DNA from 2 places in the Conexibacter stalactiti genome. Region 2 is predicted to be linked to the other one. Evidence: riboswitches for the same ligand, from Rfam matches in the RefSeq annotation. Region 2 holds a riboswitch; the other holds the start of a gene.
The links. Region 2 has a riboswitch for cyclic di-GMP ahead of R7226_RS18595 (hypothetical protein). Riboswitches for the same ligand answer to the same signal wherever they lie in the genome.

Region 1: linked by a shared signal. The riboswitch ahead of R7226_RS29115 (CAP domain-containing protein) and the one ahead of R7226_RS18595 (hypothetical protein) in region 2 are both predicted to bind cyclic di-GMP.

What each region holds. Positions count from the first base shown of each region.
Region 1 covers NZ_JAWSTH010000143.1:6,063-13,171, reverse strand. The annotation lists gene R7226_RS29135 (response regulator transcription factor) at 1-524, opposite strand, end outside; gene R7226_RS29130 (PKD domain-containing protein) at 690-2,873, shown strand; gene R7226_RS29125 (CAP domain-containing protein) at 3,123-3,788, shown strand; gene R7226_RS29120 (putative glycolipid-binding domain-containing protein) at 3,909-4,490, shown strand; cyclic di-GMP riboswitch class I at 4,588-4,673, shown strand; gene R7226_RS29115 (CAP domain-containing protein) at 4,725-5,291, shown strand; gene R7226_RS29110 (RecQ family ATP-dependent DNA helicase) at 5,359-7,109, opposite strand, start outside.
Region 2 covers NZ_JAWSTH010000053.1:19,776-39,624, forward strand. The annotation lists gene R7226_RS18530 (LamG-like jellyroll fold domain-containing protein) at 1-496, opposite strand, end outside; gene R7226_RS18535 (hypothetical protein) at 566-1,786, opposite strand; gene R7226_RS18540 (GNAT family N-acetyltransferase) at 1,884-3,005, opposite strand; gene R7226_RS18545 (glycosyltransferase family 4 protein) at 3,026-4,147, shown strand; gene R7226_RS18550 (50S ribosomal protein L11 methyltransferase) at 4,193-5,233, opposite strand; gene R7226_RS18555 (GNAT family N-acetyltransferase) at 5,256-6,452, opposite strand; gene R7226_RS18560 (flippase) at 6,463-7,965, opposite strand; gene R7226_RS18565 (glycosyltransferase) at 8,074-9,117, shown strand; gene R7226_RS18570 (glycoside hydrolase family 5 protein) at 9,134-10,249, shown strand; gene R7226_RS18575 (FkbM family methyltransferase) at 10,278-11,075, opposite strand; gene R7226_RS18580 (polysaccharide biosynthesis tyrosine autokinase) at 11,199-12,737, shown strand; gene R7226_RS18585 (O-antigen ligase family protein) at 12,747-14,174, shown strand; gene R7226_RS18590 (glycosyltransferase family 4 protein) at 14,185-15,372, shown strand; gene R7226_RS18595 (hypothetical protein) at 15,434-17,356, opposite strand; cyclic di-GMP riboswitch class I at 17,365-17,439, opposite strand; gene R7226_RS18600 (NAD-dependent epimerase/dehydratase family protein) at 17,738-18,703, shown strand; gene R7226_RS18605 (glycosyltransferase) at 18,743-19,849, opposite strand, start outside.

The DNA of each region.
Region 1 (7,109 bases), on a different contig from region 2:
AGCGCGGCGGCGATGCCCTGGTTGGAGAGCCCCTCGGCCATCAGCGCGAGCACGTCGCGCTCGCGCGGCGTCAGCCGCTGCAGCGGATCGTCGGGCCGGCGCCGGCCGACCATCCGCGCGACCACCTCCGGGTCGAGCGCGGAGCCGCCGGCGGCGACGCGGCGGACGGCGTCGAGGAAGGAGTCGACGTCGCCGATGCGGGCCTTCAGCAGGTAGCCGACACCGGAGGCGTCGTCGCCGATCAGGTCGAGCGGGTAGCGCTCTTCGAGGAAGTTCGAGAGCACCAGCACGGCGGTGCCGGGATGGTCGCGCCGCACCGTGATCGCCGCACGCAGGCCGTCGTCGGTGCCGCCGGGCGGCATCTGCACGTCGCAGATCGCCACATCGGGAGCGAGCGCGGCGACTTCAGGCACGATCCGGTCGGCGCTCGCGACCTGCGCGACGACCTCCATTCCCGCGTCGTTCAGCAGCCGCGCGAGGCCGGCGCTGAGCAGCACCTCGTCGTCGGCGATCAGCACGCGCAGCGCGGTCACGCCGCACACGATACGAGCCGGCACGCGCGACGACGGCCGCTGACACCGAGGCGCAAGCCGTCTGCGCGACGAGGGATTTCGCGTACTCCCGCGTTCCCCATGCTGACCACGTGCTGGCGCATCGGCGCGCACGTTGCCTACTCTGTGTCTCTGACGATGCGCCGCGCACTGCTCCCCCACCGCCGCTCGCACGCCGACGGCCCGCGTCGTCGCGGCGCGCTCGCGCTCGTCCTGGCGAGCGGCGTGCTCACGCTGCTCGCGCCGGCCGCGCCGGCCGCCGACTGGGTCGATCCGGCTCCCGTGGCGTCGGTGCCGACCGACGGCAACGGCCCGGTCATCGGCCTCGACGGAGACGGCGACGCGATCGCGGCGTGGACCAGCGGGGAGCTCGGCGAGCAGAGACTGCTGACCGCCACCCGCCCGGCCGGCGGCGCCTGGAGCGCGTCGCAGACGCTCGCCGAGGCACCCGTCGTGGAGCGGCCGTCGCTCGACGTCGCCGCCGACGGCGACGCGCTGCTGGCGTGGAGCGAGGGCAACGGCGTCGACTCGTATGAGACCCGCGTCGCCGCCTACGACGCGGGCACGTGGGAGACACCGCACGACTTCCCGCTCGTCGGTCAGCCGGCGACGCAGCTGGAGCTGCGCGCGAACGAGGCCGGCACGGCGATCGTCGCGTGGCTCGAGGTCGATCCCGATTCCGGCACCGTGTCGGTGCGCGCGGCGCACGGCAGCGCCAGCGGCTGGTCGGCCGCCGAGACGGTCTCCGAGCCCGCCGACTTCACCGTGCGCGACGAGGCGCCGCCGCGCGTGCGGATCGCCGACGACGGCAGCGGCGCGGTCGCGTGGACGGCGGCGAAGCTCGTCGACGAACGCTGGCGCGTGCAGGAGAGCCGGCTCGTCGCCGGCGACTGGAGCGGCGACGAGGACATCGACGGCTTCGTCTCCGACGACGCGCTGACCGCCGTGGAGCTGGCCGGCGACGGCGACGGCAATGCCGTCGCGGCGTGGTTCACGGTCGGTGCGACGAGATTGATGGGCGCGATCCTGCGCAACGGCACGTGGACGGTCGCCGACCTCAGCGACGACGTCGTCTCGGCCTGCGTGCCGATCGGCGCGGTCGGCCAGGACGAGGACGGCGGCCCCTCGACCGTCGTCTGGAACGAGGCCTCGAGCGGCGATCTGGTGACGCGGCGCTGGGAGGACGGCAGCTGGCAGGCAGACCCGCAGAGCCTCTTCACGCCGGCGCCGGCAGAGGTCGTGACGGGCGTGCGGCTGAACGGCTCACGCGCGGCGTGGGCGATCAACGACTTCGACGCCGACCAGCACGCGGTCCTCACCGCCGGCCGCGACGCGAGCGGCTGGCTGACTCCCCACACGCTCGCGACCGCTCCGGTCGGCGTCGCATTGTCGGCACCCACGCTCGCCCGCTCGGCGAACGGGGACCAGCTCGCGGCATGGCGTTCCTCCGATCTCGACGGCAGCGGCGCGATCACCGCCGCCGGCTTCCAGGTGACCGCCCCGCGGCTCACCGGGCCAGTGGTGCCGGCGACGGGGACGGTCGGCGTCGCCGCCGCGTTCTCCGCCACAGCCGTTTCGACCTTCGCCCCGACGCCTCAGCTGACCTGGAACTTCGGCGACAGCAGCGCGCCGGTCGCCGGCACGGCGGTCTCGCACACCTACGCCGTCGCCGGGACCTACAGCGTGAGCGTCACGGCGACCGACCAGTTCGGCGCCAGAACGACGGCCGGCAGCACGATCGTCGTCGCGCCCGCGGACGATCCGGACAGAAGAAGAGAGGAGCCGGACCCGGATCCGAACAGAAGAAGAGAGGATCCGCCGGTCGTCGATCCGCCGGTCGTCAATCCGCCTGTGGTCGATCCGCCGGTCGTCAATCCGCCTGTGGTCGATCCGCCGGTCGTGAGACCGGGCGCGCTGGTCGCGCCGCAGCCGGTCGTCAAGGGCCGCACGTTGCGGGTCGCCCGCCGCGCGCGCGGCGTGACGCTGACGCTGCTCAACCGCAACGCCGTCGCGCTGCGCGGCAGCGCGAAGCTGGTGCAGCTGTCGGGCCCGGGGGTCAACGGCCGCCGCGCCCGCACGATCGCGACGCAGCGCAAGGTGGCGCTGGCCGCCGGCAGACGGCAGGCGACGAAGCTGACGATCCCGGCGGCCGTGCTGCGCCAGCTGCGCGCGACCCCGCGCCGCAGCGTGGCGGTGCGGCTGGAGCTGAGCCTGCGCGCGCCCGACGGGCGCACCGTGACGACGAGGCTCGCCTACAAGCTCGTCGCCGACGGCGCGACGACGGCGCCGAAGGCCCGCCGCATCGCCCGCATCGCCTGCTGAGCCGGCGCATCGTCGCGCGGCCTTCCGCCGCAGCGCCCTGCCGAGCCGTCGCACCATCGCGTCCCGGCGCGTCGCGCCACCGTCGCCCGCGTGCGGCCACAGAACGGTCACATCAGGCCCGCTGGCGCTGGCTAGGGTCGTGCCGTGGTCGTGTCGACGCACGCGCCCGGGGTCGCGGCGCGTCCGTCCGGGCCGATCGCGGGATCTCCCGGTTTCCCCTCTGCCCGCGCACGGCCGAGACTGCGCCGCGTGCCATCGATCCGTCCTCTCCCGCGGTGTGCGCCAGCGCTGCTGCTGGCTGCGTTCCTGCTGCTGCCGGCGCCTGCGGGGGCGACGGTGCCTACCGGGGCGACGGCACCCGCCGGGGCGACGGCACCCGCCGGGGCGACGGCGCCCGCCGGGCCCGTCGGCGCGGCCGTCGCTGCGGCGTCCGCCGCCCAGCGCGAATGCGCGGACGCGCGGCTCTCCCCGATCGACGATCCCGAGCGCGCAACGGCGGCCGTCCTCTGTCTGCTCAACCGCGAACGGACCGCGCGCGGCCTGCCCTCGCTGCGCAGCGACCCCGCGCTCGTTCGCGCCGCTCGCGGCCATTCGGGCGACATGGTGCGGCGGCGATTCTTCTCCCACACCTCGCCCGGCGAGATCACGTTCGCCGACCGGATCCGCCGCGCGCGCTACAGCCCTGGAACGGCCGCGAAGCTCGGCGAGAACCTCGCCTGGGGGATGGGCGACCCGGCGCTGCCGATCGTCGTCGTGCGCGGCTGGATGCACAGTCCCGAGCATCGCGCGAACGTGCTCGACCGCCGCTTCCGCGCGATCGGGATCGGGATAGCCCGCGGCGTCCCCGTCGCCACCGCCTCCTCCGCCGCCGCGCGCAGCGGCGCGACGTACACGACGGACTTCGGTTCGCGCTGAGCGCGCCGCGCCGCGCCACTCGCTGCCCGCGCCCGTCCGCTGCCGCCCGCTCGCTGCCGGCGCCCGCTCGCTGCCGCCCGCCCGCCCCGGCCCTGGGATGATCGTCCGATGGTGCGGCGGATGGTGTTGTGGCGCGGACTCGAGGAGTGGACGGCCGAGTCGGCGCGGGTCGAGATCGGCGCGGACGGCCTGCGCGCGACCGGCACGCAGCTCGGCGACTTCCAGGTGCCGTATCGGCTCGACTACGCGCTCGACGCGACCGGCCCGGGCTTCGTGACGCGGCATCTGCGGGTCGCGGCGGCCGGCGAGGGCTGGCGCCGTTCGGTCGACCTGCTGCGCGGCGAGGACGGCGGTTGGCGCTGCTCGGCCGAGGCGGAGGGGGCGGTCGCGCTCGCCGCGCCCGGCCTGCCGGAGGATGCGCCGCTCGACGCGGCCACGTTGGACTGCGACCTCGGCCTCTGCCCGCTGACGAACCTGATGCCCGTGCGCCGTCACCTGCTCGATCGCGAGCCCGGTGAGCGGAACTTCACGATGGCCTGGGTGTCGGTACCCGACCTCGCGATCCACGTCGACGAGCAGCGCTACGAGCACGTGCGGACGGGCGTCGTCCGCTTCAGCCAGCCGTCCGGTTTCAGCGCCGAGCTGGAGCTCGACGAAGACGGCCTCGTGGTCGTCTATCCGGGCATCGCGCGTCGCGTGTGAGCGGCGCCCAGCGACCTCTGAGCGCGGTCCAGAAACGCGGACAGGCGCGTCAGCGCTAGACACGGCGGGTATCGTCGGTGTCGAAACCGCAGCTCGCCACTCGAAAAGGCAAACCGCTCGTGAGAGCGGGACGCAAAGCCACGGGACTCCAGGTCAGACCAAGGAGCCAGCCGGGTTGCCGAACGAACGAGGCATTCGAGCCAGGTGCGGGCGCTCGAATGCCAAGGAGTTGCGTTGCAACGCTTCACCGGGATCCGCATCCCTGTCGCGGCCGCCGTGTTGGCCGCGGTCGTCGCCCTCCTCTGCGCTGCTGCCGGCGCGAACGCCGCGTCGAGCTGCGCGAACGTCCACACGACCCCCGCCGAGAACGCGACCGCCGCGCACGACGCGACGCTCTGCCTGCTCAACCGCGAGCGCGCCGCTCACGGGCTGCGTCCGCTGCATGCCAACGACGCGCTGGCTCGCGCCGCCCGGGGTCACTCGTCCGACATGGTCGCTCGCCGCTTCTTCGACCACACGGCTCCGGGCAACGTCACCTTCGTCGAGCGCATCAAGCGGGCTCGCTACGCGCCGCGCGGCGGCTGGGCCGTCGGCGAGAACCTGGCCTGGGGCAGCGGCAGCCTGGCGGAGCCGATCACGATCGTCCGCAGCTGGATGCGCAGTCCCGGCCACCGCGCCAACATCCTCAACGGCCGCTTCCGCGCGATCGGCATCGGCATCGCGCGCGGCATCCCCGTCAACGCCTCGGCCGCGGTCGCCCGCTCCGGCGCGACGTACACGACCGACTTCGGCTCGCGCTGAAAACAGGCCGGGGCGCGTCGCCCCGGCCGCCGATCGCGTGCCGCTGTGCGAGTTCGCCAGCGTCGCCTCAGACGAGCGTCGCAAGCGCCAGCGGCACGATCGCGTCGGCCCCGGCCTTGCGCAGCTGGCCGCCGGTCATCGCGAGCGTGAAGCCGGACAGCCGGCGGTCGTCGACCAGCACCCCGGTCCCGGGCGGCGGCGGCACGACCACGGTGAAGGCGCCGCGGACGTTCGCCGCCTGCTGTGCGGCGTTCGCCATCTCCCGCTGCGGCGGACGCTCCTCACGCCGCTGAAGCAGACGCACGTGCGGCACGCCGAGCTGTCGCGCGACCGCCTCGGCGAGCTGCTCGACCACGCCGCCGTAGCGCACTGACGGCACGCTCGTGACCCAGTCCGCCCGCGCGCCGGCCCCGGTGCCGCTGCGCAGCGCGTCGGCGAGCGCGACCGCGACCTCGTCGTCGAGCCGCCCGGCGGTGAGCCCGCGCTCGATCGCCGGCCACCAACCGCCGTCGCCGAACCGCGCCAGCGCCCAGCCCGGTTCGACGAGCGCGCCCGGCGGGATCTTGCGCATCGTCCCGCCCGGGTCTGGCGCCATCTTGCGCTGCTCCAGCACGATCGGCCGCGAGCGCAGGTGGCGCTGCGCCTGTTCGACCAGCCGCGGCGCCGGCGGCGTCCCGTAGCGCGGGCCGGCGCAGACCGAGCAGCGACCGCAGTCGGCCGGCGCCGGGTCGTCCAGCTCCTCCTGGAGCGCGCGCATCAGGCAGCGGCCGTCGGTGCCGAACGACGCCATCGCCTCCTGCTCAGCGCGGCGCAACGCGGTGATCTGCGCGTAGCGCTCCCCGTCGTACTCCCAGTCGCTTCCCGGGACCGCATGCCAGCGCGTGCCGTCGCGCCTCACCGCGCCCTCGACGTCGAGGATCTTCAACATCGCCTCGATCCGCCCGGCCCCGAGGTTGACGACGGCCATCAGCTCGCGGCTCGTCCGCCCCTGCCCCTCCGCGGCCGCCTGCGACAGCTCCGCGAGCACTGCCGTGACCTTCTCCTGCGCCGGAAATGCCTGCTCGATGAAGAAGTCCTGGATGCGCCTGTCCTCGCTGCCGCGCAGCAGCACCACCTCGGCGCTCTCGACGCCGCGCCCCGCACGACCGACCTGCTGGTAGTACGAGACGACCGAGCCAGGTGCCTGGTAGTGCACGACGAACTCGAGGTCGGCCTTGTCGTAGCCCATGCCGAGCGCGCTGGTCGCGACGAGCGCCTTCAGCTCATTGCGCAGCAGCTTCTCCTCCGCGGCGATCCGCTGCTCGGTCTCCTGCTCGCCGCTGTAGGCGAGCGCTGAGATCCCGTTCGCGGTCAGGAACGACGCGACCTGCTCCGCGTCGCGCTTCGTCAGCGTGTAGACGATTCCGGAGCCGGGCAGCTCCGGCAGTCGCTCGACCAGCCAAGCGAGCCGCTCCGCCGGACGCGGCAGCTCGAGCGCTTCCAGCCGCAGCGAGCTGCGCCCGAGCGGTCCGCGGTAGGAGCGCAGCGGCTCGGCGGCGTCCGCGCTGCCCGCGGCACCCGCGCCGGTCGCTGGGCCGGCCGCGACGCCCGCGCCGGTTCCCGCTCCGAGCTGTTCGAGCACGTCGGCGACGACGCGGTCGTTCGCCGTCGCGGTCGTGCCGAGCACGGAGACGCCCTCCGGCAGTGCCGCGAGCATGTCCTTGACGCGCCGGTAGTCGGGCCGGAAGTCGTGCCCCCAGTCGGAGATGCAGTGCGCCTCGTCGATCACGAGCAATCCCACCGAGGCGGCGAACAGCGGCAGCATCTCGTCGCGGAAGC
Region 2 (19,849 bases):
TGAGCGCGAACTCCTCGTCGGTGACGCAGCTGGTCGTCTTCGTGCCGACGAGGTCAGGCGCGCCGACCGTGCGGCCGCTGGCGACCCACGCGTCGAACTCTCTCTTCGTCCACAGCTGGTACTCACCCCAGTGGTCGAAGTGGTAATGAACGTGGACGTCGTGGTAATAGAGCGTGCTGCCCGTCAGCAGGATGTCTCTGAATCCACCGAGGTCGTCGTAGACGCGCTGATAGGCCTGGCCTGACGGCGGATTCAGTCTCTGATTGATCGTCGCGCGGATCTCGACCGGCCCCTCGCCCGCGTTGTAGACGGTGTTGGAGAAGCGCAGGACGTTGTGAATCACGCCCGATCTGTCGACGCTGACGTCGGTTCTGTCGAGCTGCAGGTTGCGCGGCGGCATCGTCCGCATGTCGGGGTAGAGCGTGGTCGCGGCCTGGGCGGCGGCGGGCACGGCCAGCGCGACGCCGGCAAGCAGGATGATGAGGAATGAGCGCATTTTGGATCTCTGACAGTGAATCCGACACACCGCTTTGTCAAGCGGTAGGCGGTGAGGTGCGAGAGTTCGCTAGCGGTCCTTGCGCAAACGCGCAGGTACGCGCCGCCCCGCGATCGTGCTGACCCAGGCCAGCCCGGGGCCGGGATCGCGCATGTTCAGCACGCCGACCTCGCCGGCTCCGAACCACGGCCGCACCAGCTGCGCGGCGAGCGCCGGCCGCCGCCACGCCGGCACCTCGCGCAGCAGGCCCCTGCAGACGCGCACGTCGATGTCCGGCACCACGATCCGCACGCCCTCGCGCGGCGTCGGCGCCGGGCCGAGCGGCCGGCCGGCGAGCGCCGCGACCAGCCGCGGCGTCGCCTCGGCACCGCAGGCGTCGCCGAGCCCCCACTGCGCGGGCATCCGCACATTGACCTCCAGGAACCAGCGCTCGCCGGTGACGGCGTGGCGCTTCGTCTCGACGCCGGCGACGCCGACGAAGCCGGCTTCGTCGAGCACGCGTCTGGCCAGCGCGGTCGTCTCGACCAGCGGCGAGGAGACGCCGAGCGCCGTCGCTCCGAAGCCGCGCGGGTACTGACGCAGCTTGCGACAGCCGAACGCGACCGGGTAGCTGCCGTCGGCGAGCCGCACGAGGATCGCCTCCTCGACATCGTCGTCACCGCCCGGGATGTACTGCGACAGCAGCATCCCGAGACCGTCGGCGAGCGGCTGGGCGAGCAGCTCGCGCGCCTTCGCGGCCTCCTCCACCAGGAAGGTGCGCTCCTCCCCGTACCTCATCCGCCACTCGTGCGACAGGATCGGCTTCACGACGCACGGCCACGGCGCCTGCGCGAGCGCCGCCTCGAGCTCGGCGGCGTCGTGGATGCTCGTCGTCCACGGCACGTTGACGCCGGCGCGGCGCGCGATCGCGTCAGCCGTCTGCTTGTCCATCAGCGCGAGGTGGCTGCTGCCGCGCGCACGCTCGAACGCGAGCAGGTTGGCCGGCAGCTCGTCGCGCGCCTTGACGAGCAGCTCGCTGCCGCGGTCGGTCGCGGGCAGCACGACCGTCTCGCCGCTGCTCGTCGCGATGCTGCGCAGCGCCGCCAGCCAGCCGGCGCCGCCGTCGAACGGCTCGACGACCGACTCGACGCCGCGGCTGCGCGTCTCCCACGAGTGGCCCGGCTCCGTCACGACCGTCACGCGTCCCCCGCGCGCGACCATGCGGCGCGTGACCGCCAGACCCGCGCTGTGCGGTTCCAGCACGACCACGTGGGGCCAGGGGACCGGCGGAGGGGCAGCGGGGGCGCTCATCATCTGATCGGACATCCGGGGTTTGGCGGCGGGAGTCTAGGGCAGCGTCAGCGGCTGCGCCATTGCTCGAAAACCCCGTGGAGCAGGAAAAAGAGCGTCAACGCGCCCGGCGCACGAGGCGCCGGATCTGCTCTTGGCGCGTCGGCGGCATGCGGCGGACCGCCTCGCGCGCCGCGTAGCGCAGGTGCTTGGGCGCACGCCACAGGCGGATCGCCGGCCACTGGCGGCCGCGCGGATAGAGCGTGCACCACAGCAGCGGGCGGTCGCTGTCGGCCAGTCGCTGCTTGTACTCGCTGGTGCCACCGCCGAGGTCGCCGTGCAGGACCCCGTCGGCGGCGCCCTGCTCCAGCGCGACGAGCATCGCCTTGTTGCCGGGCCACACGTGCGCCCAGGCGGGATCGAAGCCGCCGCTCCAGAAGGCCATCGTGTCACCGGCGCGCAGCGCCAGCTCGGCGCCGATCGGCCCCGTCGGCGCCTCCAGCAGCACGACGCCGATGCGCTCGTCGGGCAGCGCGCTGGTCGCCTCGGCGATGATGCGGCCCGACTCGGCGGGGACGGCCGAGCCGCCCTGCTCGTCCCAACGCTGGTGGTGGAGCCGCATCAACGTCTCGACGGCCGCCGGCTCGCGCGTGACGCGCGTCTGAACCTGCTCCTCGGTGAGCCGTCTGTCAGCCCGGCGCGTTTGCTTGCGGTAGCCCTTGCCACGGCGCGCGAACCAGCCGTCGAAGTCGCCGCCGACCTCGATCCACGGCGCCTCCATCTCGACGTCGCGGCGCTGCTGGGGCTTCAGGCGGCCCGGCCACGCGGCGCGCAGCAGCGCCGGCCACGGGTCGTCGCGATCGACCCCCTCGAAGACGACCGCGGCCGGCGGCGGGTCGAGCGTCTCGAGCGCCTGCGCCAGCGGGCGCGCGACGGCCTGCTCGGTGCCGGCGCGCGCGAGCACGCCGATGCGGTGCGAGAAGCCGGCGGCCAGCAGGCGGTACTCGGCGAGGCCGAAGCGGCCGACCTGGGCGAAGAAGGGCGCGACGGCGACCAGCTCGCCGTCGTCGTGGACCAGCACGACGCGCAGCCGCGTCTCGCCCGTGCGTCCCTCGCGCCACCACGCGAGCATCCACGCCGGCGCGCAGAAGGGCCGCCCGTGCGCGACCGCCAACGCGTCCCAGGCTTCGAGATGGGGCGCGAGCGCGGCCGGGTCGTCGATCACCTGGGTGCTGAGCACTCCGGATAGTATGCCGGCGCGTGTCCGCGAATCGCATCGTCTCCCTCCAGACCACGAGCGAGCGCGGCGGCGCCGAGTACGCCAACGCCGATCTGCTCGAAGCGCTGCGCCAACGCGGCCACGACGTGCTCCTGCTGACGAACGTGCCGGACATCGCGGCCAAGACGCAGGTGCCGGTGCAGGCGATCGACCTCGGCCCGAAGCTGTCGCGCCGCAGCATCCGCCGCGTCGCGCTGGAGACGCCGCGCACGCTGTGGCGGATCGCGCGAGCGCTGCGCGCCGCGGGACCCGTCGGCGTCACCTTCGTCCACTTCAAGAAGGAGCAGCTGCTCGTCGCGCTGCTGCCGAGACGGCTGACCGGCGAGATCGTGTGGGCCGAGTGGGGGCCGGTGCCGCCGAACCTGCGCAGCGGGATCCCGCGCCGGCTGTACGCGCTGGCCGCGCGGCGAGCGCGCGCGATCATGGCCGTCTCCGAGGGGACGCGGCAGACGGTGATCGACGCCGGCGTGCCGGCCGAGAAGGTCGTCGTGGTGCCGAACCTCGTCGACGTCGACGAGGTCGAGTTCGACGCCGCCGCGCGCGAGCGGCTGCGCGCGGAGTGGGGCGCCGGCGAGCAGACGACGGTCTTCGGCTGCATCTCGCGCTTCCAGGTCCGCAAGCGCAACGACGTCGTGATCGACGCGATGGAGCACCTCGACGGCGACGTGCTGATGGTGCTCGCGGGCGAGGGCGACCAGGAGCCGGCGCTGCGCGAGCGCGCCGCGCCGTTCGGCGACCGCGTCCGCTTCGCGCCGAACGTGCGCGGCCACGTCGAGGCGTTCCTGTCGGCCTGTGACGCGCTCGTCTTCGCGCCCAGCCCGACCGAGGGCGCGCCGCGCGTGATCGTGATGGCGCAGCTCGTCGGGGTGCCGGTGATCGCGACCGACCCAGAGGGAGCGCTCGGCCTGATCCCGCCCGGTGGCGGCACGATCGTCTCGCCCTCGCACGACCCCGCCGCGCTCGCGGCGGCGCTCGCGGAGTACCGCGACGATCCAGAGCGGCGCCGCCGCGAAGGCACGACCGGCCGCGCCGAGATGCGCGCCTCGCACGATCCCGAGCGGACGCTGCAGGCCGTCGAGCGCGCCTTCGGGCTGCGGTCCTAGCCGGACGCGCGGCGCTCGTCGCGCCGCGCCCGGACGGTTGCCGGCCTACTCGCCGCCGGCGGGGTGGACGGTGACCGTCCACTCCCACGTCGACGGCGCCGACAGCTCCTTCGCCGCCAGCGCGAACTCCAGTTCGTCGCCGGCTCTGACCGGCCGGCTCTCGACGCGCAGCAGCGGCCCGCCCCAGTGCGTGTACGGGTCGGCCGGGCTGGAGCTGATCGCAAGCTCGTCGTCGAAGGCGGCGGTGAAGTAGACGACGAAGCCGTCGAGGACCCCGTCGCTGACGACCTTCCGCCGCCACGAGATCTGCTGCGGCAGGTCGGCGGTCGTGGCGGTGTGCAGGTCGACCGAGACGACCGCCTCGGTCGCCGTCAGGAACTGCTCGAACGGGAAGGGCCGCAGCACGGTGTAGTGGTAGGACTGCGGCTCTCTGCGCGCGAACGGCTCGAGCGCGCGGAAGTCGATCCCGTGCAGTCTCTGCTGCCACGCGTACGGACGCCGCGCGCCGTCTCTGACCTGCACCGGCTCGATGTAGAGCGCCAGTCTCGCGGGCAGGATCAGGCCGCCCGGCTTGAGCACTCTGTCGCGCAGCTCGCCGACGTTCTCGACGACGCGCTCGTCGAACAGCGCCTCGCCGATCTGCTCGTGGACGATCACGTCGACCTTCTCCGGCAGCTCGAACTCGCTGCTGTGCATGCGGTGCAGCTGGACGTTGTCGATGTCGTTGTCGGCGGCGACCGCCTCGGCCGCGTCGGCCATCGGGCCGTGCTCGATCGCGTGCACCTGTCTGGCGCCGGCGCGCGCGGAGAAGAAGGCGAGCACGCCCGAGCCGGTGCCGAGGTCGACGACGACGTCGCCGTCTCTGACGTGCTTCTCGATCGCGGCGTGGTAGGTGTCGACGCGGATCGGGTCGCCCAGCATGTGGTCGTGCTGAGCCATCCCGCCGAAGAGGTTGCGGTTGCGCAGCGAGTAGACGAGTCTGCGGACGCGGTCGTTGCGCGCCGCCGCCTCGTAGGTCTTGCCGAGCAGGCTGCGCGCGGCCGCCTTCGCTCTGGCCGCGTGGTCGTTCGTCCGTGTCGGCGCCATGGCGCCGGATCGTAGCGCGTCGTCAGGCGTCCGACGAGGCGCGCGATATCCGTCTGCGCAGGTCGCGCAGGCGGTCGCTCTGCTCGTCGTCGAGCACGCGCTTGGCGAAGTCGCGCAGCTCGCGCGAGGCGACCATCGGCGCCACGCGCGCGAGGGTCAGCGGCAGCCGCCGGCCGGGCAGCAGCAACAGGCTCCAGGCGACCGGGTCGCTGCCGTCGGCGAAGCGCAGCTTGTACGGCTGCTCGCCGGGACCGAGGTTGAGGCGCTGGTCGCCGCGCTCGAAGCACTCCTCCAGCGCGTCGAGGATCCCCAGCATCGCGGGACGCAGGCGCGCGTGGCGCTCGTCCCAGCCGCCGTTGCAGTAGACGACCTCGCCGCCGGCCTCGCCGAACAGCTGCGCCGAGATCGGCTCGCCGTCGAGCTCCAGCACCCGCAGGCGGAAGCGACCGCTGTCGAGCAGCTCGCGCCCGACCTGCACGAACAGCTCCTGCTGGCTGGCGACGTCCGAGAGGCTCGACGAGCCGCGCCCCTCCCAGCGGCCGAGGTGCAGTCTCAGGAAGCTGGCGACGTCGTCGGCGAGCGTCTCCTGGGTCGCGGCGCGCGAGATCCCGCCGGCTCTGGCGAAGTCGCGTCGCATCCGCCGCATCTGGCCGCGGAAGTTCGAGCTCTTGGAGGCGAGCCAGGCGTCGAACGAGCCGGCCGCGAGCGAGACGGTCGGCCGGCCCTGGACCCAGTACTGGCGCAGCACGGGGCGGACGCGGCCGGGCCACTGCAGGCGCAGCGCGGTCGGCCACTGCGTTGCGACCGGCATCCCCTCCAGCGCGATCGCGTCCGGGCGCGGCGTCGCCTCGGCGAGCACGCCCGCGGCGGCGGCCGCGACCTCCCACTCGCGCCCGGGGACGGCGAGCGGGCTGATCTCCGGCGTCGCGCCGGTCAGCAGGCGGTAGTCGACGCGGCCGCGCGGCGGCTGCTCGGTGCAGAACGGCACGAGTCCGACGAGCGCGCCCTTCTCGCGCACGGCGACGACGCGCGGCACCGTCTCCGGTGCGCGCAGGTTGCGCCACTCCGCCAGCACCCAGCCCGGGGCGGCGAGCGGCATCCGCATCGCGACCGCGAGCGCGTCCCACTCCGCCGTCAGCGCGTCGAGCGCGGCGTCGTCGGTGAGCAGCTCTGCGTCGAGCTGACCGGACTCGCGTGCCGCTCTCTCGAGGCCAGACACCCCTGGCACCCTACGCGACGGCGTCGTCGGCCGGGGCAGAGCCGCGCAGCGAGCGCAGCTCGTCGAGCTTGACGACGCGCAGCGCGAAGAGGCCGCCGACGTAGACGAGCAGGCCGATCAGCCCGGCCGGGAAGAGCCCGAGGAAGGCGGTCAGCTCCATCGCGCCGACCATCACCGCGGTGACCGCGACGACACGCGCGATCCGCCATGGGACGATCGGCAGCCGCAGCGCGAGCAGCGCCGTGCCGAGCATCAGCACCATCGTCAGCCACTCGGTCGAGACGGTCGCCCACGCCGAGCCGTAGGCGCCGTGCGCGGGGATCAGCAGCAGGTTGAGGCCGACGTTGGCGAGCGCGCCGATGCCCGAGTAGAGCGCCAGCCGCCAGTGCAGGTTCAGCAGCGGCGCGAGGAAGCCGGCCATCGTGCCGTAACAGATCGAGACGAAGGCGATCATCAGAATCGGCAGCAAGCCGGCGGTGCGCGCGAACTCCGGCCCGTACAGCAGCTCGACGATCTCGTCCGAGAGCGCGACGGTGACGGCGAGGATCGGCAGCGAGATCACCGCCATGTAGTCGGCGCAGATCTGCACCAGCCGCCGCACGCGCGCGGGATCGCTGCGGTGGACGGCCGACAGCACTGGGAAGAACGACGACATCAGCGCCGCCGGCAGGAACATCAGCGGCGTGAGGAAGCGGTAGGCGGCACCGTAGATGCCGGCCTCGTCGGGGCCTGAGATCTGCAGCAGCAGGACGGCGTCGATCTGGTAGTAGACGGTGATCAGCACGCTCGCGATCCCGAGCGGGATCGCCGTGCGGCTGAGCTGGCCCCACAGCTTGCGACCCTCGCGCCAGGCGATGTGCGCGTAGCGGCGCGTCGTCCAGATCTGCAGCCCGGAGATGATCGCAAGCACCACGACGTAGGCGATCGCGAACGCCACGACGGTCGCGCCGGTGAGATAGAAGGCGAGGCAGACGCCGAGCCAGATGAAGCTCTGCAGCACGCTGAAGGAGAGCGCGAGCCCGGAGCGCAGGCGCGACTGGAAGACCGCCATCAGCGCGTTGGCGCCGGTCGAGAAGATCGTGAAGCAGAGGATCCAGCCGACCAGGTGGCCGTCGCGGTGGTTGTCGAGGAAGATCGGGATCGAGGCGGCGCAGATGATCGCCGCGATCAGCGACAGCATCCCGCGCGCGCCGGCGAGCGCGCCCAGCCACTCGGCCTCGCGCTCGGGCTCGGCCGACATCTTCTGCATCGCGACCGTCGTGAAGCCGAGGTCGGTCAGCGCCGCGAAGATCCCGACGTAGGCGCCGACGGCGCTCCAGACGCCGAAGCCGTCGGGGTCGAGCGTGCGTGCCGCGAGCGACACGGTGATGACGCTGATCGGCATCGAGATGCCCCGTGCGATCAGCTGGATGACGACGTTGGAGGCGATGCGCTGGCCGCCGGCAGCACCGGCCTCTCCGGCAGCGCCCCCGTGCAGCAGGCGCCGCGGGAGCGCTCGAAGCTGACCGATCATGTGTGGAATACTCTCGCACCCTTGCGCACTCTCGTCGTCCTGCCCTTTTCGCTCCGGGCCGAGGGAGGAGCTGCCGAACGCTGCGCGATCGGTCTGCTTCGCGGTCTCTTGGAGCTTGGCGTCGACTGTCAGGCGCTCGTCGCGGAGACGCGCGACGTCGTCGACGACGCCCCACCGGCCGATCTGCCGGTGGAGGTCATGCAGTTCGAGCACCCGTCGCTGCTGCGCACGCGCGCGCAGCGGTTCATAAAGCCGCACGACCTGTTCGCGCATACGCCCTTCCTCGGCCGCGTGCGGCAGCTCGCGCGCGAGGCCGACGTCGTCCACTGCGTCGGCCTCCAGAGCGCGACGCTGATCCCGCGGATCGACCGTCCGGCGCTGGCCCAGATCGACTGCGACTCCAAGCGCGACCGCGACATCGGCAGGCCGTGGACGGCGAACGGCAAGACCGCGATCGAGCTGCGCCGCGCCGAGCGGCGCGTCTTCCGCCAGGCCGACTGGCTGCTTGCCAGCTCCGACGAGGTCGCGCGCGACTTCCGCCACCGCGCTCCCGCCGGCACCCACATCGCCGTCGGCCCGCTCGCGCTCGATCCGCGGCACTACGAGGGGCGCGCGCCGCTGGAGCAGCCGGTCGCGGGCTTGATCGGGACGGCCGAGTGGCCGCCGACCGCCAACGCCGTCGAACGGCTGCTGCGCGACGTCTGGCCGCTCGTGCTGCGTGACCGGCCCGGCGCGCGCCTGCGTCTCGCCGGCCACGGGATGGTGCGCGAGACCTTCGCGCACCTGCCGGACCTGCCCGGCATCGAGTGGTGCGGACGCGTCGACTCGGCGACCGACTTCCTGCGCGGGCTGGGGCTGCTGCTGTACCCGCTCGGTCGCGGCAGCGGCGCGAAGATCAAGGTGCTGGAGGCGCTCGCGCTCGGCCTCCCGGTCGTGACGACGCCCGACGGCGCGGAGGGGGTCATGGGCCGCGGCGGGCTGACCGTCGAGACCGACGACGCGCGTCTGGCCGGCGCGGCCGTGACGCTGCTCGACGACGTGCAGGTGCGCCGCGCCGCCGGGGAGGCCGCCTACCGCACCTTCGTCGAGCACCACGCGCCGGCGCCGGCCGCTGCGCCGGTGCTCGACCTCTACCGGCGCATGGTCGCCTGAGCGGGTGGGTCGCGTCGTGCTCGCCGCACTCGTGCTCGGAGCTTTGGCGTTCATCGCCGGCAGCATCGGCGGCGACGGCCGCGCCCCGGCACCGGTCGTGCTGCCGGCGGTGCCGGCGAGCGCGCCGCCGCTGAACGTCGGCCTCGTCGCCAACTCGCTCGGCGTGCGTGGCAACCACCGCGCCGCCGAGCAGGCGCGCGTGCGCACCGCCGGGGTTCGCTGGATCCGCGAGGAGCTGCCGTGGAACATGGTCGAGCCGTGGCGCGGCGCACGCCGCTGGCAGCGGACCGACGAGCTGTTCGTCTCCGCCGCGCGGCGCGGTCTGCGCGTGCTGCCGCTGCTGCTCGGCTCGCCCCGCTGGGCGGCCGGCGACGATCTCTCGCTGCCGGCAAACCCCGACGACTTCGGCGCCTTCGCCGCGCGCGCTGCCGCCCGCTACGGCCCCGGCGGCAGCTTCTGGCGCGCCCACCCGCGGCTCGACGCGCGCCTGGCCCCGGTCTGGTTCGAGCTGTGGAACGAGCCGTACCTGGAGGCGTTCTCAGTCGGCGGCGTCGACCCGGCGCGCTACGGCCGGATGGTGCGGTCGGCGCTGACGGCGGGCCGCGGCGCCAATCCGCGCGTCAGATGGCTGATGGCGGCCGACCTCGTCTACGAGACGCCCGACGGCACGCGCGCCGACTGGCTCGACGCGCTGATGGCTGACGACCCCGGGCTGCTCGCCAGCGTCGACGGCTTCGCCGTCCATCCCTACAGCTTCTTCGCGCCCGGCGAGGAGGACGACACCTCGCCGCCGTTCCGCTTCGCCCGCGTCGGCACGATCGCCGACGAGCTGGCCGCGCGCGGCGCCTCGCGCCAGCCGCTGTGGATCACCGAGCTGGGCTGGAGCACCTGCGACCGGCGCCCCGACTGCGTCGACGAGCACGAGCAGGCACGCCGGCTCGCGCTCGCCTTCACGCAGGTCCGCACGACGTACGCACGGCGGGTGCGGGCGCTGTTCGTCTATCACCTGCGCGACTTCCCCAACCGCGCCGAGAGCGACCGCGAGGCCCACTACGGGCTGCTGCGCACCAACGGCTCGCGCAAGCCGGCGTGGTCGATCGTGCGGGCGGCGGCGCAGGCCGCGTCGCGATAGCGCCGCGCGCGGGCGGGTTCGGTTCGCGCTAGGTGGCCGGGACGGCCACGAAGTTCCAGATCGGCTCCGGGAAGACCGCCTCGAAGCCGTCGCGCGTGTACGGGCCGGTGCCCTCGAAGTCGAAGATCCGCAGGCCGGCGCCGTCGAGCAGGTCCCACAGCTCGCCCGGCTTGGAGCCGTACAGGTCGGCGCCGCCCATGCCGTGCTCGAACAGCACGTACGGCTTGTGGCGCGTGAGCGTCTCGGCGGCGCCGCGCATCACCAGCAGCTCCGCGCCCTCGACGTCGATCTTGATCAGCGACGGGACGTAGCCATCCGGCAGCGCGTCGTCGAGCTTCTCCAGCTTGACGGGGATCCGCTCGACCTCCTGCGCGTCGGCCGGCAGGTCGGCGCGGCGGCGCAGGCCGCTGTAGGCCGGCGCGTTGAGGACGTGCGTGAACTCGGCCTCGCCGGCGGCGTCGGACGCGGCCGCTCTGCGCACGTCGACGCCGGGAAAGCGCGCGACGAGGTCGGCGTTGAGGCCGGGGATCGGCTCGTAGGCGATGTGTCTGCCCAGCGGCGCGACCTTGACGATCGTCTCCAGCGTGGCGCCCTCGTTGGCGCCGACGTCGATCGCGTTGGAGTTCGTCCGCAGCAGCGACGACAGCAGCAGGTGCATCGCGTGCTCGTCGCGCAGCTCGCGTCGCCAGGCGGGATCGAACGCCGAGCGCGCCTCGCGCACTCTCGCGACGAACTCGCGCGCCTGCTCCTCACGGCCGCTGCGGATGACGGCGGCGCGCGCCCCGCGCTTGACGGCGGAGAGGCCGGATTCGATCGGAGAGCCCATGATGGCGGCGGATGGTAGTACAGGCGTCCGGCGCATCGCTACCGGCCGGCCGGTCGACCGCGTACGATTTCCGGATGCGTCGCCCTTCCTCGCTTGGTCGCAATGGCTGAAGCAGCCTCCCCCTTGGCCGAGACCGAGAGCGGTCGCGACGAGCGCGACACGCTCGCGACGGCGCTGCGCGTGCTGCGTCGCCGCTGGCTGATCGTCGTCGGCGTCGTGATCGTCTGCATGGCGGCCGCCGGCGCCCGCTACGCCAGCACGACGAAGAGCTACGAGGCGACCGCGAACGTCGCGTTCGACGTCTCTTCCCTGCCTGACGCGGCGCTGCAGGTCAGCCGCGGCAGCGGCGATCCCGAGCGCGACGCCGCCACGAACGTGCTCGTCGCATCCTCCTCGCAGGTCGCCGAGCTGGTCAGAAGAGAGCTGAGATCGCCGGCCGACCCGCAGACGCTGCTGAGCGCGATCGACGTCGAGGCGGCGCCGAACGCGAACGTGCTCGACATCACCGCCAGCACCAGCGACGCGGTCTACTCGGCGAAGCTGGCCAACTCGTTCGCAGATCAGTACATCGAGTTCGAGACGGCGTCGCAGCTGTCGGCGATCGACGCCGCCGAGAGAGACCTGCAGACGCAGATCGACGCGCTGCCGGTCAACTCGCCCGATCGCGCCACGCTCGAGCAGTCGCTGCAGCGCCTCAACGGCCTGCGCGCGGTCGCGACCAGCGGCTCGCAGGTGATCGGCCGCGCCAGCCCGCCGGGCTCGCCGTCGGGCTCCAGCCTGCCGCGCACGCTCGTGCTCGGCGCGATCCTCGGCCTCGCGCTGGCGCTCGCGATCGTCTTCCTGCTGGAGTCGCTCGACCGCCGCGTCACCTCGATCGAGGAGCTCGAGCGCGAGTACCGCCTGCCGGCGCTGGCGGCCGTGCCGCAGGACAGCTTCAAGCCCCACCGCGGCGCCGTCCGCGACGCGCAGCTGGAGCCGTATCGGATCCTGCGCAGCGCGCTCGACTTCGCCGCGGTCACGCGTGAGCTCGACACGCTGCTGGTGACGAGCGCGATCTCGGCCGAGGGCAAGACGACCGTCGCCGTCGAGTTGGCGCATGCGATCGCGCTGACCGGCCGCAACGTCGCGCTCGTCGAGTTCGACCTGCGCCGCCCGACGCTCGCGAAGCGCTTCGGGCTCGACCCGCGCGAGGGCGTCACGAGCGTGCTGACCGGCCAGGAGGACCTTCAGGACGCGCTCGTGCGGCCGCTGCACGACCTGCCGAACCTCGCCGTGCTGCCCGCCGGCCAGCTGCCGCCCAACCCCTCCGAGCTGCTCGGCGCGCCGAACGTCGCCGAGCTGCTGGAGGAGCTGGCCCACAGCGAGGGCACGGTGATCGTCGACGCGCCGCCGCTGAACCCGGTCGCCGACGCGCAAGTGCTGCTCAACAACCCCGCGATCGACGGCACGATCATCGTCGCGCGCGCCGGTCACACGACGCGCGACGACGTCCGCCGCGCCGCCGGCACGCTCGCCCGCCACGTGCTGCAGCCGGTCGGCATCGTCGTCACCGGCATCCGCGACGGCGGCCGCTCCGCCTACGCCGCCGCCGGCCCCGGCCAGGCGGTCTTCGAGCCGGCGCGCGAGAAGAGAGCGTCGCGGGGGCGCCGCACCCGGCCGTAACCCTCGCGCATGGCCGCGCGACGCCCTCAGATTCGTTCCGCAGCGAGCATCCAGTCCGGGCTGCTGGCGGCCGGCATCACGATCGCGGCCGGCGCGATCGCGCTCGTCGGCGCGCGCAGATTCGGACTCGTCGGCGTCGGTGCGCCGCTGCTGCTCGTCGGCGCCGTCCTGCTGCTGCTGCGGCCGGTCGCCGCGGTCGCGACCGTCGGCGCCGTGACGATCTTGCTGGAGGGACCGGCCTCCGACGCGCCCGGCCAGCGTCTCTACGAGCAGGTCTTCGCGTCGCTGACGCCGCTCGACCTGTTGGTCGCGGTCGCCGCGATGGCGGTGCTAGTCGACGCCGCGCGCAGCCGCCGGCCGCTGCGGCTGCCGGCGGCGCTGGCGCTGCCGTTCGGGCTCGCGCTGCTGGCGATGGCGGCCGGCGTCGTGACCGCGACGGGCGTCGGGGTCGGGCCCAGAGACGCGCTGCTGGCGTTGCGCATCCCCTTCCTCGTGCTGCTGCTGGCGACGCTCGTCGTCAACCTCGGACTTGACCGCGAGCAGGCGACCAAGCTCGTCGTCGGGCTGCTCGCGCTCGCGATCGTGAAGGCGATCCTCGGCGTGCTGCTGGTCGCCTCCGGCGGCGGGACGCAGATCGAGGGCGAGACGACGATGACCTACTACGAGCCGACCGCCAACTGGCTCGTGCTCGTCGCGCTGCTGGGGCTGATCGCGGCGCTGCTGGGCCGCACGAGACTGCCGACGTGGGCGCTGCTGGGGCTGCCGCTGCTGATCGCCTCGCTGGTGCTCTCCTACCGCCGCTCGTTCTGGATCGCGGCGGTGCTCGGGCTGGTGCTGGTGCTGCTGCTGGCGACCACGCCGAGCGGCCGGCGAATGCTGCTGCCAGTCGGCCTGCTCGTCGCCGCGGCGGTGTGGGTGCTCGGCTCGGTCGGCTTTCAGGCCCAGACGCCCCTGGCCAGACGCGTCGAGTCGTTGGCGCCGGCCAGACTCCAGGCGAACAAGGAGGACCGCTACCGCCTGGATGAGCGGGCCAACGTCGTCGAGGAGCTGCGCGACCATCCGATCACCGGGCTCGGCGTCGAGGTGCCGTGGAGAGCCCGCGCGCGGGCGCTGCCGCTGGAGCACGAAGGGGGGCGCGACTACGTCCACTTCGCGGCGTTGTGGTGGTGGCTGAAGCTGGGGATTCTCGGAGCGGTCGCCTACGTCGCGCTGCTGCTGAGCGCGCTGCTGCTTGCGTGGCGCAGCTGGCGGCGCAACGAGACGCCGGTGCCGCGCTGGTTCGGGCTCGCCTCGTTCGCGGCGGTGATCGGGCTGGCGGTGATGGAGACGACCGCGTCGTTCACCGGCGTCGACACGCGCTTCAGCATTCTCTTCGGGCTCCAGCTCGGGCTGCTGGCGCTGTTCGCGCAGCCGCTGCGCGGGCGCGGCGAGGGATAGGCTGCCCGCCGTGCGGGTGCTCTCGATCGGCAATCTCTATCCGCCGCATTTCGCCGGCGGCTACGAGATCCTCAACCGCGGCGTCGTCGAGGATCTGCGCGCCCGCGGCCACGAGGTGCGCGTGCTCGTCAGCGACCGTCGCACCGGCGGTCGCGGCCCTGACGACCCCGACGTCCACCGCACGCTGCGCTCCTACTGGGAGGACGAGGAGGGCGTCGTGCGGCGCGGTCCGCTGCGCCGCCTCGCGCTGGAGCGCGCCAACGCGGCGACGCTGCGCCACCACCTGCGCACGCTGCAGCCCGAGCTGGTCACATGGTGGGGGATGGGCGGCCTCTCGCTGTCGCTGATCGAGCAGGTGCGGCGCGCCGGGATCCCCGCCGTCGCGGTCTTGATGGACGATTGGCCTGAGTACGCGCCGGCGACCGACGGGTGGCTGCGCCAGTTCGCGACGCGGCCGCGGCTGGGGCGCGTCGCCGAGCGCCTCACCGGCCTGCCGACGCGGATCGACTACGCCCACGCGGCGACGTACGTCTTCATCTCGCGGTCGCTGCTCGAGCGGCTGCCGCCGATCGGCCCGGGCCGGGTCGTCCACCCGGGCATCGACAAGCTGTTCCTCGATCCGCGCCCCGCGCCGACGGAGTGGGGCGGCCGGCTGCTGTCGATCGGCCGCATCGACCCGCGCAAGGGGGTCGGGACCGCGATCCAGGCGCTCGCCGAGCTGCCCGAGGCGCGCCTGACGGTCGCGGGCGACGGCCCGGCCGGCTTCCTCGGCGAGCTGAGAGCGCTCGCGCAGCGCGCCGGCGTCGCCGCGCGCGTCGACTGGATCGGCCCGCGCGGCCGCGCCGAGCTGCCCGACCTCTTCGCATCCCACGACGCCGTCCTCTTCCCGGTCGTGTGGGAGGAGCCGTGGGGGCTGGTGCCGCTGGAGGCGATGGGGATCGGCCGACCGGTCGTCGCGACCGGCCGCGGGGGCTCCGGCGAGTACCTGCGCGACGGCGAGAACTGTCTGCTGCACCGGCCCGAGCAGCCCGGGGAGCTGGCGCGGCAGGTGCGGCGGCTGGCCGGTGACGACGCGCTGCGCGAGCGGCTGCGGGCCGGCGGGCTCGAGACTGCTGGCCACTTCACCGAGCGCCGCTTCCACGACGAGCTGGCGGGGCTGTTCGAAACGGTCGCGAACGCAAGAACGCCGCCCCGGTGAGGGAGCGGCGTTCCTGGACCTGCGGTGAAGCAGCGGCGGGCGTGCCCGCCGCTCGAGGGACCTAGTTGGCCGCCAGCAGCGACTTGACCTCGTTGGTGTAGTCGCCCTTCGCCGTGTTGTTGTCCTTCAGCGCGCCGAAGTAGTGCTCGCGGCCGCTGGTCGCGCCGCTGGCACGCTGATCGTGCGCCTGGTAGAGGTAGAACTCGCGCAGGCGGCTGCCGTAGCGCGACTTCATGTTGTTGATCGTCGAGCGCAGCGTCGACGCGGCGGACGAGTACGTCATGCACTTGTCGTAGCCGTAGTTGTCGTCGAGGCAGCGGCCGTTGTCGGTCGCGAGGCCCCACTCGGTGATGTAGAGCGGGAGCTTCGGGGAGCCTCTGGCCTCGGTGTACTGGATCGTCTGGTCCAGACGGGTCTGCCAGTCGGGACCGTACGGGTGGATCGTCCAGCCGGAGACGTAGCTGCCGAGATCGGGGACCGCGGCGAACATGTTGTTGACCCAGTAGCTGCCGGCGCCCGAGGGCTCGCCGATCGCGATCAGGCCGATGCCGGTGTTGGCCGCCTTGATCGACTGGGCGGCCTCCTTGGCGCGCACCGCGTAGTCCTTCGCGCGCTGCTGGTAGGAGGCGATCTGGCCGAAGCCGCCCTTGCCGTACGTGTCGGAGAACTGGTACGAGTAGCTCGTCTCGTTGCCGAACTCGATCTCCGTCGGGCGGACGGACGTCGGGTAGCTCTTGCCCTGCCAGAAGGTCCCGTTGGGGCCGAACTCCTTGGCCCAGGTGCCGAGGTTCTGCGCCTCGGAGCTGGACGGGATGCGGCCGTAGAAGCTCGCCAGCAGGAGCGGACGGATGCCGTTGCGGGCGTACAGGTCGATCGTCGAGCGCATGCTCGAGGCAGACGTGCCGATCGTGAACTCCAGGCGCGCGGTCTTGGCGCCGAGGTTCTTGATGAAGTCGTACTCGTAGGTCAGCGCCGAGCCGGCGACGAGGCCCATCGAGAAGCTGCCGTTGCTGGTCGGCGGCGTCGTCGGGTTCGTCGGGGTGGTGGGGTTGGTCGGGTTCGTCGGCGTCGTCGGGTTGGTCGGGGTGGTGCTGTCAGCAGGGTACGTTATGGAAACTTCCGGCGCCCAGGAGCTGCCCTCGACGGCGGTGCGCACGCTGTAGCGCACGGTCTTGCCGGGAACGACGGCGGGCGTCGTGGAGGTTCCGCTGACGGCCGAGTACTGGTCGGCAGCGCCCGGGACCTTGCTGACGAAGACGTACGTGCCGACGTCGCCGACCTTGTTCCAGCGGACGGTGTTGCCCGACGTCGAGAGGGCCGGGGCGGCCTTCGTGTCGACGCTGGGGGTCGTCGGCGTGGTCGGGTTCGTCGGCGTCGTGGGGTTCGTCGGCGTCGTCGGCTCGGTCGGAGTCGTCGGTGTCGACGGGTACGTGACCGAGACCTCCTTGGCCCACGCGCTGCCGTTGACGGAGGCGCGGACGCTGTAGCGGACGGTCTTGCCGGGGACGGCCGGCGGGGTGATCGAGGTGCCGCTGACGACGCTGTACTTGTCGGCGGTGCCGAGCACCTTCGTGACGAACACGTAGGAGTTCGTGCTGCCGACGGCGTTCCACTTCAGCGTCGTGCCGCTGACGGTGATCGTCGGGGCGGCGACGGTGGCGGCCGCGGTCTTGGCGCGACGGCCGAGCTTGGCGAGGTTGCGCTGCGCTCTGGCGAGGCGGGTGCCGGCCTTCTGCAGCGCGCCGCGCTGCTTGGCGCAGGCTCTGCTCTTGGCGCCCTTGCGGCGCTCGCAGGCCTTCGTCTTCTTCGCAGCAGAGACGACGGCGCGGTCAGCGACCTTGTAGGCCTTCGACGCCTTGCGCAGCGCCGGGGACGTCTGCGCGGCGGAGGCCTGGGCAGCGACGACGGACGAGCAGCAGATCGCCAGCAGGGCGACGAGCAGCAAGCGCAGCGACAGCCGCGCTCGTATGGGGGAAGCGAGCATCGGTCTCCTTCGGAAGCTGGGCGATCTCGTTGAGACCCCTGGCTTTGCGGACCCACCTCACGGTGGGGGTGCCTTTATCGGGATGTGCACGTTGCTCGACTCCGAGCCGAGCAAGACCGCTCCGACCTGTGGTGCGGTCCGGCCTCACAGTAACCGTCGGATCGACCCGCGTCAGACATCAGGCGCATGGCCACTTCTGGACGCATGTCCGGTGAGCCGCACCTCCCGAGTGGCACCTCCGCCGTCGTCGTCATTTCCGCCGCGGGCGATTTCAAGCGAACGCGAGCGTTTTTGCACTGGATTGCTGAACTTTGCTTCTCGCCCGTCCCGTCGGGGATCGCGCGCATTCCGCGACGGCATGACGCGGTAGCCTGTGCGGCCGTGTCAGGAACGAGCGCATCTCCGCAGTCCGCCGTCGTCGTGACGGGCGGCGCCGGCTTCATCGGCTCCAATCTGGTCGATTCCTTGTTGGCGCGCGGCCACCGCGTCGTCGTGCTCGACAACCTCTCGACCGGACGCCGCGACAACCTCACCGAGGCGCTCGAACGGGGTGCCGAGCTGCACGAGATCGACGTCACCGACGCCGCGGCGGTCTCAGAGCTGCTGCTGCGCGAGCGTCCGCGTGCCGTTTTCCACCTCGCCGCGCAGATCGACGTGCGCCGCTCCGTCGACGATCCCGCCGCCGACGCGCGCGTCAACGTCGAGGGGACGGTCAACGTGCTGAGCGCCGCGCATGCGGCTGGCGTCGGCCGCGTCGTCTACTCCGCGACCGGCGGCGCCGTCTACGGCGAGGCGGAGACGATCCCGACGCCCGAGGAGGCGCCGGCGCTGCCGCTCTCCCCGTACGGCCAGTCGAAGCTCTCCGGTGAGGGCTATTGCGCGCTGTTCGCGCGGCTGCACGGCCTCTCGACCGTCGCGCTGCGCTACTCCAACGTCTACGGCCCGCGTCAGGACCCGCTCGGCGAGGGCGGCGTGATCGCGATCTTCTGCGGCGCCTTCGCTCACGGCCGCACGCCGACGATCTACGGCGACGGCGAGCAGACGCGCGACTACCTCTACGTCGAGGACGTCGTCGCGGCCAACCTGCTGGCGGCCGACGGCGACGTGACCGGCTGCTTCAACGTCGCCACCGGCGTCGAGACCTCGGTGCTGGACCTCGTCGCCGCCTTCCGCGGGCTCGACGGCGGCGAGGGCTTCGCGCCGGTCCATGCGCCGGCGCGCGCCGGCGAGGTGGTGCGCAGCTGCCTCGACGCGACCCGCGCTCGTGCCGCGCTCGGCTGGGAGCCGAGCGTCGACCTCGCCGCGGGGCTCTCGCGCACGCTGGCCTTCCAGGCCGCCGTCGCGTAGACGACGCGCCGGCGTCCGCCGCCGCGCGCTGAGGCCCGCCTACGCCGACACGAGCGGCTCGATCGCCTCGATCGAGTAGCGCTGTTCGGCAAGCGCGCGGCCGCGCCGGCCCAGCTGCTCGTCACCGTCGCGCAGCTGCGCGGCCAGCGCGGCCGCGAACGCCTCCGCGCCATCGGCCAGGCGGCAGTGCTCGCCGTCGCGGACCGCCAGCCCGGCGGCGGCGTGAGCAGTCGCGACGATCGGCAGCCCGTAGGCGAGCGCCTCGACGAACTTCAGCGGCGAGCCACCGCCCTGCAGGAGCGGCACGACCGCGACCGAGACGTCGGCGTAGGCGTCGGCGATGTCGTCGACGAAGCCGACCGTCTCGACGCGCTCGTCGGGCGAGGCGGGACCGTCGAGGCCGGCGCCGACCAGCCGCAGCCGCGCCTCGGGGACCTGCTCCCACAGCCGCGGCAGCACCTCGTCGAGCAGGAAGCGCAGGCCGTTGCGGTTGGGCTCGTAGCCGAAGTTGGCGACGAAGACGATCCGCCGCGCCGCCGGCGCCGGCTCCACCGGCACGATCCGCGCCACGTCGACGACGTTGGGCACGACGCGCACGCGCGCGGCCGGGGCCAGCTCCAGCGAGCCGCGTTCGTCGGCCTCGCTGACCATCCACGTCTCGTCGGCGCGCAGCAGCAGCCTGCGCTCGAAGGCCGCGAGCGCCTGTTCGCTGCCGACGCCGGGCGCGTCGAGCGTGTGACGGAAGCTCGATTCGAGGTTCGACGCGCTGTAGACGAGCGTTCGCGCGCGCGGCAGCGGGAACATCGCGGCGCCGGCCGTCGGCCCGTCGGCGATCACGCGCGCCCGCGCGCCGCCGTCGCCGCGCGCGCCGCCGTGCGCGGCGTCCTCGCGGGCGGCGAACCGCTCGGCCGCCGCGACCAGCTCAGGCGAGACGCCGCGCGCGAAGTCGTTCGGAACTCCGCGCGCGCGGGCACGCGCGTACGCGAGCGCGCGCCCGAGGCCGCGCGACGGCTGCACCGGATGCAGCTCGATCCCGGGGATCGCGCGGAAGGCGGCGTCGGGCTCGGCCGCGCCGAACTGCGCGTAGACGAGCATCAGCCGGCCGGAGGTCGCGGCGAGCGCGCGCGCGATGCCGTAGGTGCGCAC